DNA from 2 places in the Alteromonas sp. ABV2_168 genome. Region 2 is predicted to be linked to the other one. Evidence: predicted binding sites of a transcription regulator. Region 2 holds the regulator's gene; the other holds the start of a gene.

Region 1 (7,402 bases), on a different contig from region 2:
TGGTATCTATGCCAGCTTATAGACAAGGTGCTTTCGCCTTAATTATTTTTTTATTTTTATTGGGTGGCTGTGCCAGCGCGCCCGACACGCCTGAAAATTCTGCTGTACAACCGCAGGACAACAAGCAACCTCAAAATAACGAACCTGCACTGGCTGAAGAGCTTGCGAAAGGTAAGGACGTTACCGTGCAAACCAGCCAGGGAGCCGTATCTGTTTCTCCGGTGGTGGTTGCAGTAGGCGATACCCCTCAGTCAGGGAATACCGGTGATGAGGTGTATTACAACGATCCCTGGGAAGGTTTCAACCGGGCCATGTTCAGCTTCAATAATGTGTCTTATCAGTATGTACTTTTACCGTTGGCAGACGGTTATCATTATGTAGTGCCCGGTGTAGTTAGAGACAAAATCGGTAATGCCTTTGATAATCTCAGAGAGCCGTTGAATCTGGTCAACAACACCTTTGCAGGCGAGTTCGGTGAGGCTGGTGCAAACTTAGGGCGCTTTCTGATTAATTCTACGGTGGGACTGCTCGGCTTATTCGACCCGGCATCCGACTGGTTCGACATCAAACCGCAAAAGCAAACCATCGCAAATACCTTGCAACGTTATGATATTGGCTCCGGCCCGTATCTGGTTATTCCCATTTTAGGTCCGTCTGATTCCCGCGGCGCGTTATCTACGCTCACCGAAGGGTTTGTCCATCCGGTAAATTACATTGCCGAACCACCGGAGAGCTATCAGTTGAGGATTTTTGAAGGTTTTGATGACTTCTCAAATCAGTCAGATACGTACAGGAAACTGTATGAGCAGGCTGAGGATCCTTACATCTATTTCCGTAATCAGTACATTCAGGGACAGCGACGTGACGAACTCTTCGAACTCAGTGAACGCGAACAGCAAGATAACCAGTAAGCTGGCGGCAGGGATTATTTCAGCCCGCTGGGGTATTCTGGTTTTCTTTATTGCGGCTTTAGCGTGGCTGGGATTACACATATCGCAATTTCGCATTGATGCGTCCGCAGATACCTTACTGGTCAAAGATAACAAGCTCTACATTCAGACTCAGGTTGCTGATCAGACATTCGCCCCGCAGGAATTTATTCTGCTGGCTTATGAGCCAGTTTCTCATGATCTGTTCAGCCGGCAGACATTTGATGATATTGCTGCGCTGTCGGCAGAAATCAAGAAAATCGACCGTGTCGAAGCTGTGACATCCATTATCACCGTGCCGCTTATTAATGATGCCGGTGCACTTACCGGTGATACCGATGTGGCTTCTCTGTCATGGGAAAAGCAGCAGTATTCTCCCGCGCAAATGAAATCGATGATTTCAGGCCATCCAATTTTTACTGACCTGCTGGTTAACCGTCAGGAAACCGCAACGGGCATTCAGATTGTTTTTAAAGACAATCCTGAACTGGCAGAAATAGACAAAGAAATTACCGCCATTCAGGCCAAAGTACTTGACGGTGAGAGCCTCAGTGACGCCGACAATAAGAAAATTGAAGCGTTAAAGGCGAAGGCTGATCCTATCCGTCAGCAACTGACCGCACAGCGAAAAGCCGAAATCGAAAAAATTGAACAAATCACGCAGTCTGTGTCTGACAGAGCCAACACCTATCTTGGCGGTGCCTATGTGGTAGGCCAGCATCTTATAGATATCATCAAGTCAGACCTGGTGAATTTTGGCACCGCAATCGCTGCGGTTATCGTGTTACTTCTGGCCTTATTGTACCGTTCATTTAAGTGGGTATTCTTTCCGTTACTTTCCTGTGCAGTAAGCGTATTTCTGACCATGGGCCTGTTCGGGTTGCTGGATTTACGTACCACGGTCATTTCCGCAAATTTTGTGGCTTTGCAACTTATTCTTACCCTGGCAGTAATGATCCACGTCATCGGCAGTTACCGCGAAATAAGCCGGGATAACCCTGAGTATTCTCAACGCCAGCGCATTGTCGCTACGTTGGAAGATAAACTGTCTCCCTGTTTTTACGCCACGCTGACCACCTCTGTAGGATTCGGCGCTCTCATCTTTTCAGGCTTGCAGCCGGTGGTCGCATTTGGATGGATGATGCTGGCTTCCATGTTGATCACCATGGCGGTAAGTTTGCTGCTGTTCCCGGCTTTGCTGTCATTTTTACCGGCCAGTAAAGAAACGAAAGAGTACGGTTTTATTAAAGCATTGCTGGAACGCCTGCGCGGGCTGTCGATGCGCGCACCAATGGCTGTCAGCGGGTTTGTGCTCATTGTGTTTGCTGTTATGGCGGCGGGCATCACACGGCTTAATGTTGAAAACTCCTTTATTAATTACTTTGATAAAGACACGCAAATCTACAAAGAACTGGCGTTTATCGACCGTGAATTTGGTGGTTCTACTGCCCTGGATGTCATTATTACACTGGATGAACAAAACGCGTCGAAGGAACTGGTGCTGACGGCAGACTCTGTCGCACAGTTGCAGCTGGCGCAGGCGGCCATCAAGGCATTTGACGCCACAGGCAGTGTGACGTCGGTAGTAAATTTTACTGAACTGGCAAAACAGTTAAATGGCGGAAAGCCTCTTACTGAGTATGAGCTTACCTCTATCTACCGTTTACTGGATGAAAAGGTGGTAAATCAGCTGGTGGGGGCGTACTTTTCTGCTGAAGATAATGCCTTTCGTATCTCTACGCGTATTCAGGACACCACGGAAGGGTTGAACCGTCAACTGTTTATGACTCAACTGCAGTCTGACTTAAAAGCCACGGGGCTGGATGACTCTCAGTATGAACTGACTAACCTGTTCGTGTTGTATCAGGATATTCTCAGTCGTCTGTTTGACTCCCAAATCAAAACTCTCGGCATTGTGTATGCTGTGCTGGCGCTGGTGCTGTTTGCTATTTTCCGCTCGCTTAAGGTCACACTGATTGCACTTCTACCGAATATACTCACTACGCTGGGAATTTTAGGGATCATAGGCTGGTCCGGTATTTCCCTTGATATTATGACTATCACTATTGCGGCAATAGCCATGGGCATAGCTGTCGATGATACCATTCACTTTTTACACAGTTACCTGTCTGGTATGAAACAGGGAGATGGCAGCGCAGACGCGGGGAGCCGTTCAGCCTTCGGGCATTCCGGACTGGCTATATTGTTCACCTCTACCATTATTGCAACGGGTTTCTCACTGTTCGGCTTTTCTGACTTTTTACCCAGTGTGTATTTTGGCTTGCTGACGGCACTGGCGATGCTGCTGGCACTGTTTACTGACCTGAGTTTATTGCCGGCGCTGCTAAACCGTTTTGTTGGTAAGAAAAGTAGCGGGTAATGCCCCTGCAATCAGGTATGATGTATAGACGAATAAAGGCTTGCAGCGATGCAGGCCTTTTTTACTGATGGCTGAGAAAGGAGCTGAGCAATGCCTGAGGCAGATTCCGTTGCAGGGTTAGGGTGTGAAGAGGCGTGTATTCAGGTGTTTATGGCAAACCGGCCTGATTATCCTCTGACGGGGCCTCCGGGACAATTGTTGCCGGCAAATAATACCCTCATTGAGAACATAAACCGGGAATGCGGAAATGGCTGGCGTAAAGTATTTAATGTCTACGCAAAATGGGTATTTGCCTTGTCAGAGAGTGCCGGCAAAACACAAGGCATTTCCTCATGGCAGCAGTATCGTGACGAGCTATTGCTGACAGAGCAGGGAAGTACTGCACTCTGGTTTAAAGTGCCGGAACACTTTAACCCCGCCAGATTAAATATTGTGATGGGCAAAACCTTTGCCGGGACGTTGGGACTAACAGACAGTGTGGAATGGCTGACGGCTGATTTTGCTGTGTGCTTGCAACGGTCACTGGTTGTGACGCCGTATTTTGACTACCGGCAGCTGACAAATGAAAAAATTGGTTTTCTGAATTATCTGATCAGAAGTAGGCCGGCTTTGCTGAAACAGGCTATGGGGTGTCAGAAATAAAAAACCAGACCCGGAGGTCTGGTTTTGATTTTTCTTAGTACTGATTAACAGTCTTTGTCTTCTGCATTCATGCCTTCTTTGGCATCTTCACAGGCGTCTTCAACTGCGTTACCTGCATCGGTAACGACTTCGTCGAGTTTTTCACCTGCGTTTTCTGCTTCACCGTCGCCGCATGCGGCCAGTGAGAATGCGAAACCTGCTACTAAGAGTGCCTTAAGCATTAATTTAGATAAGTTCATAGTCCTTTCTCCTTGTTCCAATGTAAATTGTTAGACTCTAGGTGATTTGCCGCGTAATGCATTTGCGATCAGAGAGATCACCAGCAACGCTACAAACACGAAGAATAAAAACTGAGCAATGCCTGATGCTGCACCGGCAATGCCGCCAAAGCCAAAAACTGCTGCGATAATGGCGATAATGAAAAATGTAACTGCCCAACCTAGCATATTTATTTCCTCATATTGCTCTAGTAAATGACATATACACATATGCTGGTATTGTGCCATCATTTAAGGTGTTGAAAATTAAGGTTTATTTTTTTGTTTTACTGCGTTTGGCCCTGATGGACAGGGCGGTAGTTACAACTTACTTGCATTTTTTACACAGTCTCCGGAAAGCTTTCATGCAGTGCATGAGAGACGCTGGTACACTAGATTTATATTTCATCATTTATTTAATCCGGCTTACCCGTGGCCCGCCAGCCGTTGCCGGTCCCGCTTTCGATATACGGACAACTATTCATGAGTAAAAACCATTCTGCATTTATCGGTTTGATGCAAAGAGCAAGAAACGTAAAACGCTGGCCCTTAATGGCGCAGTTTCAGGAAGAAATGTTATCGACGCATATTTATGAAGCGGCGGTGGTTGCTCATATGCTCGGGGCAATTGCAAAAGACGTATTTAACGAAGATGTTGAGCCTGACCGGGTAGCCTCCATGGCTATTTTCCATGAAGGCAGTGAAATTGCCGGTATGAGCGACATTCCCAGCCCGGTAAAATATCACGACCCGGAAACCACCATGGCGATTAAAAAGCTGGAGCGGAGGTTTGAAGCCATGTTACTTCAAACACTACCTGAACCACTACGTCAGCGTTATCAGCCTCTGATTGAGCAGGATAAAGAAGATATTCATGTGGCGCTGGCGAAAGCCGCAGACGTATTGTGTGCTTATCTGAAATGTGACTATGAGTTATCAAAATCTAACTCAGAGTTTTCAAATGCTATGCACGAAATGGACATACAACTGAAAAAATACCGGGACACGTTTAAATGTGTGGATTATTTCTGTCAGGTATTTCTTGAAGATGCAAAAGGAACGCTGGATGAGCAGACCCGCGATCTAGACTGGGTCGAAAGGGCTAATACGCTGAATATTAAAGAATAACAGGGAACATTTAACGTCCTCAGTTCAGGCGCGGTCCTTCAATAACCGCGTTCTGGCTTGTTTCAGGGATAATAATTCATCATAGCATTGCTGCATGCGGGTGCGGATTTTCCGCAACAACTGAGCACAAGACTGGCTCTGTTTTTCGTTTAACGCATCATCGAACTGTTTCAGAACCCGTGATTCCAGCGCTACCAGTTGCTCAACAAACACCTGCTCACTGTTTGCAGAAAGCTTACTGACTACATGGGTATAGAGTTTTCTCGCTTCGATAAGCAAAGACGTTTCAGTAAAATCACTGTGCTGACCTGCATAAGGCATGAGATCAGTACAGGCTTGTTGCTTCTCTTTTAATATACGCGAAAACAGGGCGCGGGTACTGTCGCAGCTCACGGCTTTAATTCCGTCACTGTAAAACGTGATACCGCTTTGCAGCATATTGATGAGATATGAAATATTATCAGACGGATAATTAGCAGCAGACACAGCGGATTCCCTTTGTTGCAAAACTCTGTATGGGAATTTGCAGGGATCAGGCCATATGTTATGTCTGCTAATTAAATTTTATATTCATGATATACAAAGTTTTTTTTCCGGATGTTCAAACTGGCAGCGTGTGGAAGAAACGGGTAAATACATCTTTACAATTTGCTCTGTAAAAAAGTAAAAGCCGGCATTGCGAACAATGCCGGCTTTTAAGTGCTGTTAACAGTAATTACAGGTTGTACATTTTCACATCGCCTGGATTACCGGAATAGGTAGATACAGTGAGATCCTGAGTGAAGTACACGAAATGTACCTGAGTCGGATTACCGGTGTCGTCGTAAAATACTTCGCCGGCATTTCCGGGAATGTATCCGCAGGCGCCACTGTAGTAATAAGCGTTCCAGCCAGTCACCAGGGGACTGTTGTAGCTGGCCAGCGCATTCACCGGTTCAGGGCTGCTGTAAACTTTGTTCCAGAGGTCCACACAGCCGGCGGTGTCCGCAGTGCTACCCTGAGCCCAGCCATCCGATGTGAAATCTACAGATTGTCCGCCGATATTTATCGGCGTTGTCTGACGAATCTGATATTTGGCCTGTAACAGCGTAATGCCCGACTTGAATGCGCCCATCTGACCCTGAGTGACGGCATTAGTGGCATCTTCAGACAAATCAATAAAACGGGGAGCAGCTGTTACTGCCAGCACGCCAAGAATGACAATGACGATGACCAGTTCGATTTAAAGCCTGCAGAATATTTAATAGTTTTCATCATGGTATAAGGTTCTGATTAACGACATGATGAGAATAGAGTAAAGGAACGTTTGCGCCAATAAAGAAACGCCTGAAACGGGTATTTCAGGCGTTTATCAGGTGTAGAGCAGAATAAGTAAATGACTGCCCGGGCGCTGCTTACAATTCGGATATCAGGCAGGTTTGTTTGCCAGCAGTTCACTGACTTTAAAGGCTTTTTTACCCAGAGTAGCCGCATCATTGCTCATTCTTACCATGATTGAAAAATACACGTCTTCCATGGTCTGCGTTTCAACGGTCATCTCTGTGGTTTGTGCCGGGAATGGCTGGGCTACGCCGGAACAGCCTGACATTGTGCATTGTTCTTCCTGCAGTACAGGGATTTGAGCAGCACTGGTGTCTTTTACCAGGCGTTTGCCGGTAGTCATTTTGCGTTCAACATCTGTTTTCACGATAGCCAGATACTGATAGCCGGCGGCCTGAGCGATTTCAGCTGCGCGGTATAAAGTATATTCCTGCACCAGCGCCGCATCGGTGGCTTCTGTGGCGCGGAACATCACCCTGTACTCCGCATCAGACAGTTGAACAGATGAATATCCGTACTGTTTCTCAGATTTTGCCGCCTTATATGGCGTTGGCGCTGAGTCCGGAACACTGCTGCAGGCACTGAGAACCAGCACACTTGCCGTTAGAACCGGTAAAAATACGTTGCGCGTTTTAATCATTAATCCTGATGCAAAACCTGGCATATAGTGTCCTTATCCTAAGAAATTGAAAACTGCGGTGCGGGCAAAAGCAAACAGGGCTTGCCGGCGCTTGCCTGGCGGATCA
Region 2 (7,402 bases):
AAAATCCTCATTGATGAGCAGGAGCTGACGCACCAGCCAATGCACGAACGTGCCCGCCGGGGAATTGGCTATTTACCCCAGGAGGCATCCATTTTCCGCAAGCTGACCGTACATGAAAACATCATGGCGATATTACAGACGCGTAAAGACTTAAAAAGTCATCAACGTGAACAGGAAGCGGATGCACTACTTGATGAATTTAATATTAATCATATACGTAATAGTACAGGTATGAGTTTGTCGGGTGGCGAACGCCGCCGGGTTGAAATTGCCCGCGCACTGGCAGCCAATCCGCAATTTATTTTGCTCGATGAACCCTTCGCCGGAGTTGACCCGATTTCGGTTAATGATATAAAGAAGATCATTCAGCACTTACGGGACAGAGGTATCGGTATCCTCATCACCGACCACAATGTCAGGGAAACCCTTGATGTGTGTGAAGAGGCCTATATCGTCAGTCATGGAGAACTGATTGCTCAGGGCACCGCAGAACAGGTATTAAGTAATCAAAAAGTTCGTGATGTATACCTTGGTGAGCAATTCAGGCTATAGTTAAGATATCGGGATGAGCATTTAGCGGAGATTTCGCCACCGGCACTCACACCGCTACAACCGGATGTCCTTTTTAGAGTTTATATAAGACGTAGATGAAACCATCTTTACAGTTAAAATTTAGCCAACAACTAACAATGACGCCTCAGCTTCAGCAGGCGATCAAGCTATTGCAGTTGTCTACGCTGGACTTACAACAAGAAATTCAGGAAGCTCTCGATTCTAATCCTTTGCTGGAAGTCGACGACAGCTCCGACAACGATGTAATTGAGAAAAATAACATCGACAATGATGACAGCATGCAAGAGTCTGCAACAGCCTCATCTTCTGACAGCATGGATACCGGTGAAGCACTGGAAAAGAATGATTTACCGGATGAGCTGCCCATCGACAGTACCTGGGATGAGTACATTTCTGCGTCTTCTGCCCCCGCGCCCGGCCCTTCCGGGGGTGATGATGAACAAATCTTTCAGGGTGAAACCACCGAAAATATTCAGGACCATCTGCTGTGGCAAATGCGTCTGACACCTTTTTCTGACACAGACCGCGCCATCGCGCTGGCGATCATCGATTCCATTGATGAGTCCGGCTATCTAACGGTTACCGTTGACGACATTCTGCAAAGCGTAAACAGTGAAGATATGGAAGAGCCCGTAGAAGAAGATGAGGTTGAGTGCGTACTTAAACGTATTCAGCTATTTGATCCTCTCGGTTCCGGCTCCCGCACACCGCAGGAGTGCTTGTTAGTTCAGCTGGCGCAATTTGCACCGGAAACACCGTGGCTGGAAGAAGCCAAACTACTGCTCAGAGAGCATTCCGATCTGTTAGGCAGTAAAGATTACCGTACGTTAATGCGTAAAACCCGCCTGAAAGAAGATCAGTTACGGGAAGCGATGCGTTTGCTGCAAACGCTTAATCCCCGTCCGGGCAGTGCATTAATTACGAAAGAACCCGAATATGTCATTCCGGATGTATCGGTTGCGAAGAAAAATGGCCGTTGGGTTGTAGAATTAAACCCCGACAGCCTGCCTAAGCTCAGTGTTAATCAGCAGTATGCTGCAATGAGCCGTAAAGCAAGAAACAGCAGTGATTCACAATTTATCCGCTCTCACATGCAGGAAGCAAAATGGTTTATTAAGAGCCTTGAGAGCCGGAACGATACGCTGCTGAAAGTAGCAAATTGTATTGTTCAGCAACAGATGGGCTTTTTTGAGCATGGCCCTGAAATGATGAAACCAATGGTGCTGAATGATGTCGCAGAAATGGTAGATATGCACGAATCTACTATTTCCAGGGTAACAACGCAGAAGTACATGCACACGCCCCGTGGTATTTTCGAGTTGAAGTATTTCTTCTCCAGCCACGTTGCCACTGAATCAGGTGGTGAGTGTTCATCTACAGCGATTCGCGCCCTGATTAAAAAGCTGGTTGCCGCTGAAAAGCCAAGCAAGCCACTGAGTGACAGCAAGATTGCTTCGTTGTTGGCCGATCAAGGCATTATGGTTGCCCGGCGAACAATAGCAAAGTACCGGGAATCCTTGTCGATCCCGCCGTCTAACCAACGCAAAAGCCTTATCTAACTTAAGGCTGCTCAAAATAAGGAAGACGAAATATGCAAATCAACCTTTCTGGTCATCACATTGAGATCACTGATTCTTTGCGTAATTATGTCGATACTAAGTTCAGCAAACTGGAACGTCATTTTGACCACATATCAAATGTGCACGTTATTTTAAATGTTGAAAAGCTTAGCCAAAAAGCAGAAGCAACGGTTCATCTTAGCGGCGCGGAAGTCTTCGCCTCTTCCGAAAATCAGGACATGTATGCTGCCATTGACAGCATGGTCGATAAGCTCGACAGGCAGGTCCTGAAACACAAGGAAAAGCTTAAAAAGCACTAATTGAATTCATGGATATACAAGCCATAGTCAGCCTGGACCGCACCGAGTGTGCGGTCCAGTGCAATAGCAAAAAACGCATTCTCGAAATCATCAGCGGGATTGCAGCTAAAAATAACCCCGATGTTGATGAAGCCACCGTGTTAAGTAGCCTGCTGGCCCGTGAGCGAATGGGCAGCACAGGTATAGGTAACGGCATTGCCCTCCCCCACGGTCGCCTGGCCGGACTGGAAAATGTCATCGCCATCGTAGTTACCAGCACACCCGCCATCGATTTTGATGCTATCGACAACAAACCTGTGGATATTTTCTTTACTCTGCTTGTCCCTCAGGAACAAACCGAAGGACATTTACAAACTCTGGCCATGGTTGCCGGAAAACTCAGCGATAAAGAAACCATAAAAACTATCCGCAAAGCTCAGACAAGTGATGATATTATTCGCGCATTACAGTAACTTAGTGTAATACGCACCGACAACACGTGACTTCAGGAGAAACGGCGTGAAGTTAATCATCATCAGCGGACGTTCCGGTTCAGGAAAATCAGTAGCACTTCGTGCCCTTGAGGATCTGGGGTACTACTGCGTCGATAATATTCCGGTTAATCTGTTACCAGCCCTGACACACACTGTCGCCGATGAATACGAGCAGGTAGCTGTGAGTATTGATGTCAGAAACTTGCCTAAAGAGCCTTCTGAGCTGGTTGAAATTCTCGACTACCTGCCGGAGTCATGGACTGTCACCATCGTATATATTGACGCAAGTGACGATATGCTGGTGCGCCGGTTCAGCGAAACCCGGCGGTTACATCCGCTGGCCAAACTGAATAAGTCATTGTCAGATGCCATCCAGACAGAACGTGAACTGCTGGCGCCTGTAGCGGAAAGAGCGGATTTGAATATTGATACCGACTCTCTGAGCATCCACCAGCTGGCAGAATTAATCCGCGAGCGTATCCTCGGTAAGAAAAGCTCACGACTTGTTCTGGTATTTGAATCATTCGGCTTTAAACACGGTATTCCCAAAGATGCAGACTATGTGTTTGACGCCCGTTTTCTGCCAAACCCTCACTGGGAGCCGGATTTAAAACACCTGACAGGCCTGGATACACCGGTTCAGGTTTTCCTCAGTTCCCAGCCTATAGTGACCAAATTTATCTGGCAGATTCAGAACCTCATCACGACCTGGTTGCCACACCTTGAACGGAACAACCGCAGTTATGTGACAGTCGCTATCGGATGTACAGGCGGACAGCACCGTTCAGTTTATGTAGCGGAATCACTGGCGAAAAACTTCCGGGAATCTCATCCTGATGTCCAGATCCGCCACAGGGAGCAAAGTAAATAATGCGCATAGAGAAATCTCTGACTATTGTTAATAAACTGGGCCTGCATGCCAGAGCTGCAACGCAGTTGGTGCAACTGGCGAATCAGTTTGATGCCGAAGTTATTTTACAAAAAGGCGATAAGCAGGCTAATGCCAATAGTGTGCTGGGACTGATGATGATGGAAAGTCATCAGGGGGAACAGGTTACTGTGATCTCTGAAGGTCCGGATGCTGAAGCTGCAATGGATGCCGTCGAGGCATTAATTGCAGGCAGATTTAACGAAGATGAATAGCGCCGGCACACCACTGAGTGTGCAGTGCCGGCGAAGGCTTAAAGGCAATCCCGTTGAAACGTTTCATCAGTTTAATCATCTTTTTGACAGTGATGGCTTCTCAAAGCTCAGTATGGTGTGCTGAGCACAGAAAAAGTCTGATAACCGGTGGTACGGCCTGGCCTCCTTATCTGTACATAACAGACAATAATGAGCCGGCCGGTGAAGACTACCAATTGTTGAAGTCGGTTTTAGGCAAGCTGGATTATGCACTGGAAAGCCAGATCCTGCCTGAAAGACGGGTCACTCAGCAAATAGAACTGGGGCAAATTGATGTAGTTACAGGTGCAGCTTTCACACCGGCGAGAGCACTGAAAAACTATTTTTCTGTTCCTTACCGCAAAGAAACCATCAGCTTTGCCTTTCATCCTTCCCATCATGACGAATATGCCGGCAAATCTCTTGAAACCTTACTAAGGGAAGGCAAAACCCTGGCGTTAAATACCGGCGGATGGTATGGCGACTGGTTTAATGAAACAGTCACTGAGCAGTACAGCGCGCAGCTTATTCATCTGGATTCCATTAACCGGCGGTTACAGTTTCTGAACAGAGGCCGTGTCGATTTGGTGCTGGACGATATCAGAGTGATTAGCTTTAATGCTGAACTGCTGCATCTCGAACTGGAAATCAGTGATAATCCCGTGAACGTGCAGGACGTCCACTTCATGTTCAGTAAACAATCTGTGGACCCGGGCTTCATCGATAAATTCAATCACGTCCTGTCTGGCTATGTTAAAGACCCGGATCCTGCGAGCTGAGCCTTCAACCTCACACCTTATTCTGCTGCCGTATTATCCCTGACATTTTTTTGCACCGTTATCGCGGCAAACAAACTCAGGACGAATGCCATTCCATAGAATCCTTTTTCACTCAGCAACAGGTTGGCGTTTACCAGACCAATCACTAACAGTGCAATAGCAGCACCAAGGCCAAACCAGCACAACATCAGATATATTTTCGTTGTCTGTATGCCTTCCATTTTGTCCCGCACTGTTTTTTGAACAGACACAGCAGCAAACAGTCCAAACAGAAATACAGCAAAGTAGTAGCCTTTTTCATTGAGTGGCATATCGGCATTCAGGAGTCCGGTTATGTAAGCGGCAAATCCTGTCAGCAGTGCAATAACAGAAGCAATAAAAAAGGCTTTCGTAGGTTTATTTGCGTTCATGATGATCTCCGTTTTGTATCAGTGACTGGCATACAGCACGGTTTGATGTGCCACCAGTTGATTGTTTTCCAGATAATTAGCAATAGTGGTGAACGTAGCGGTTTGTATCGCGCCCGGATGGTCGCTTAACGACACGCCGCTGCTCACCCAACTGCCTAGCCGCAACTTCATTTTGTTAACCTTCACCGGCTGTGCTTTAAACCATGCCTGCGTATTGTTTTTAAGGCGATGACTGTCAGTGGTGTCGTAAATAGCAGCATTCAGCACATCAAGGGTGTACTCAGTGCAATTTTGCTTTCCTTCCGTAAACGGACTCGCAATAACGGAATAGGCCGGTTCGTGCAGCAATTTCGCTTTGTCCTGCGCATACAAGGCAACGATTTTCTGCTGCACTTCCCAATCGGGAATAATTATGCCGGTTTTTAACTCCGTTGCTCCCCAAAAGAAATCCACCGGATAATCCGTTTTCAGTACGCTTGTACCCGGCTTATCTGCCAGCTGATATAAATTGTGTATTGCATACCCCTGCTCTACCGTGCCGTCATCCAGCGTAATATCGGAATACAGTGCAATTGCCGTATGGGTAAATGAAATACCTTCAGGCAAGTCTTCAGGTGCCCGTCCAACCCGCGCAATAATGGCCGCATAGGCTCCCTGCTCAGCCAGGTAATGCTCAGTTTGCTTTGCAAACTTTATAATCGCCTCCGGCGCATACCGGCGGGGTGCTTCTTCCTGACTGCCGGCAAATACAGGCAACGCCAGACATGCAAGCATTGCTATCGCGGACCTCATTGAGCTTTCCCCTGTGTCACGATAGTCTGGTTTATCACCACATTAGGTGCCGGGTCTGCAGTAATCACCCGTTTTGTCACCGGTAAAGGTTTATTGCTTTTCTCAATGCTATGGTGAACGGAGTGCGCTGAATCTGCCGCAATCACTGCCACTCCCACACTTAACACGACCGGTGCAACCGATACCGCGCTGGCCACTGATGCTGTTGTTTGCACACTTTCCGTTGCTGCAAGCACACTGTGTTTACTTGCCTGACCGCTGTGTTGTATTGAATCGTCGGCCATTACGCCGCAACTCAGTGTCAGTATTGCTAAACCTGATATCAATCCATGTTTCATTTCCAGTTCCTCAGTAGTGACTGTGTATTCACAGTAGTCCGGAGAAGAACATTAATAAACTCAAATAATTGATGTAGACTATTTCAACACCAAAAGTATCACTTATTAATACTATGCAGCAGATTAAGCAACTCATCGGTACCCTGAAGCGCTGTTTGAAGCAGCGGGGTTTTACTTATAAATCTCTGGCGGAGCGCCTTGACCTGAGTGAGGCAAGCATTAAAAGATGTTTTGCACAGGAAGCCTTTACTCTGGAGAGACTGGCACAAATTTGCGATGTGATGGACCTGACCCTCAGTGAACTGTTCCAACTCAGCGAACGGGAACAGCCCGCCCTGTCCCAGTTAACTGAAGAACAGGAAAAAGAGTTACTGGCTAACCCGAAGCTTTTGCTTATGGCCGTGCTGGTAAGGGACGGATGGCAGTTTGACGATATCACCGGGCATTATGCGATAGACCCTTTGGAAGGTGTCAGGCTGCTGGCAAAGCTCGATAAACTCAGGCTGATAGAACTTTTACCCGGCAACCGCTACCGTCTGCGAATTGGCCAGAATTTCCGCTGGATCCCGGGAGGACCGTTAGCACAGTTTATGGAACAGGAAGTTATGGTGAAGTTCATGGCGCCGAAGCGGGGTGAACCCTGGCTGTTCAGGTTATACATCCGTGGCCGCTATTCAGAGGAATCCATCCGGATCATTGAAAAGCGCCTGAAGCAACTGTCAACGGAAGCGGCAGAATTAAACGATGCTGACTCATCTTTACCGGTTTCAGAACGAACGCATATTGGTATGTTGCTGGCGATGCGTCCCTGGGAACCCTCCCTGTTTGAAAAGATGCGCAGAGAGCAAAGCGAAGCGCAGCAGCAATAAATCGACCCGATGCTCACAATTTGCGCAAACGGACGGTTTGTGGCGATTCGCAGGCAGATATACGCCGCTTTCCCGATGACAGTTTCCGGAGGGTAAGGTATTCTTTATTTACCTCCCTGTTTGTTTCT

The links. The regulator sigma-54, encoded in region 2, starts transcription at its own class of promoters, with help from an activator protein. The targets are predictions, from matches to a motif close to GTTGGCACGNNNNTNGNNT.
Region 1: the regulator sigma-54 is predicted to act here: its motif matches at 4,440-4,458, upstream of ACXAH4_RS08515 (DUF1328 domain-containing protein).

The regions. Positions count from the first base shown of each region.
Region 1 covers NZ_JBSWYQ010000004.1:180,304-187,705, reverse strand. The annotation lists gene ACXAH4_RS08540 (hypothetical protein) at 1-22, shown strand, start outside; gene ACXAH4_RS08535 (MlaA family lipoprotein) at 9-911, shown strand; gene ACXAH4_RS08530 (efflux RND transporter permease subunit) at 862-3,309, shown strand; gene ACXAH4_RS08525 (DUF6942 family protein) at 3,400-3,951, shown strand; gene ACXAH4_RS08520 (hypothetical protein) at 3,996-4,190, opposite strand; gene ACXAH4_RS08515 (DUF1328 domain-containing protein) at 4,221-4,397, opposite strand; gene yfbR (5'-deoxynucleotidase) at 4,692-5,336, shown strand; gene ACXAH4_RS08505 (ferritin family protein) at 5,361-5,822, opposite strand; gene ACXAH4_RS08500 (hypothetical protein) at 6,052-6,525, opposite strand; gene ACXAH4_RS08495 (CC0125/CC1285 family lipoprotein) at 6,745-7,320, opposite strand; gene ACXAH4_RS08490 (hypothetical protein) at 7,330-7,402, opposite strand, start outside.
Region 2 covers NZ_JBSWYQ010000003.1:365,083-372,484, reverse strand. The annotation lists gene lptB (LPS export ABC transporter ATP-binding protein) at 1-552, shown strand, start outside; gene ACXAH4_RS07200 (RNA polymerase factor sigma-54) at 648-2,132, shown strand; gene hpf (ribosome hibernation promoting factor) at 2,165-2,452, shown strand; gene ptsN (PTS IIA-like nitrogen regulatory protein PtsN) at 2,461-2,904, shown strand; gene rapZ (RNase adapter RapZ) at 2,951-3,796, shown strand; gene ACXAH4_RS07180 (HPr family phosphocarrier protein) at 3,796-4,068, shown strand; gene ACXAH4_RS07175 (substrate-binding periplasmic protein) at 4,122-4,865, shown strand; gene yiaA (inner membrane protein YiaA) at 4,883-5,275, opposite strand; gene ACXAH4_RS07165 (DUF2145 domain-containing protein) at 5,294-6,067, opposite strand; gene ACXAH4_RS07160 (hypothetical protein) at 6,064-6,405, opposite strand; gene ACXAH4_RS07155 (helix-turn-helix domain-containing protein) at 6,519-7,274, shown strand.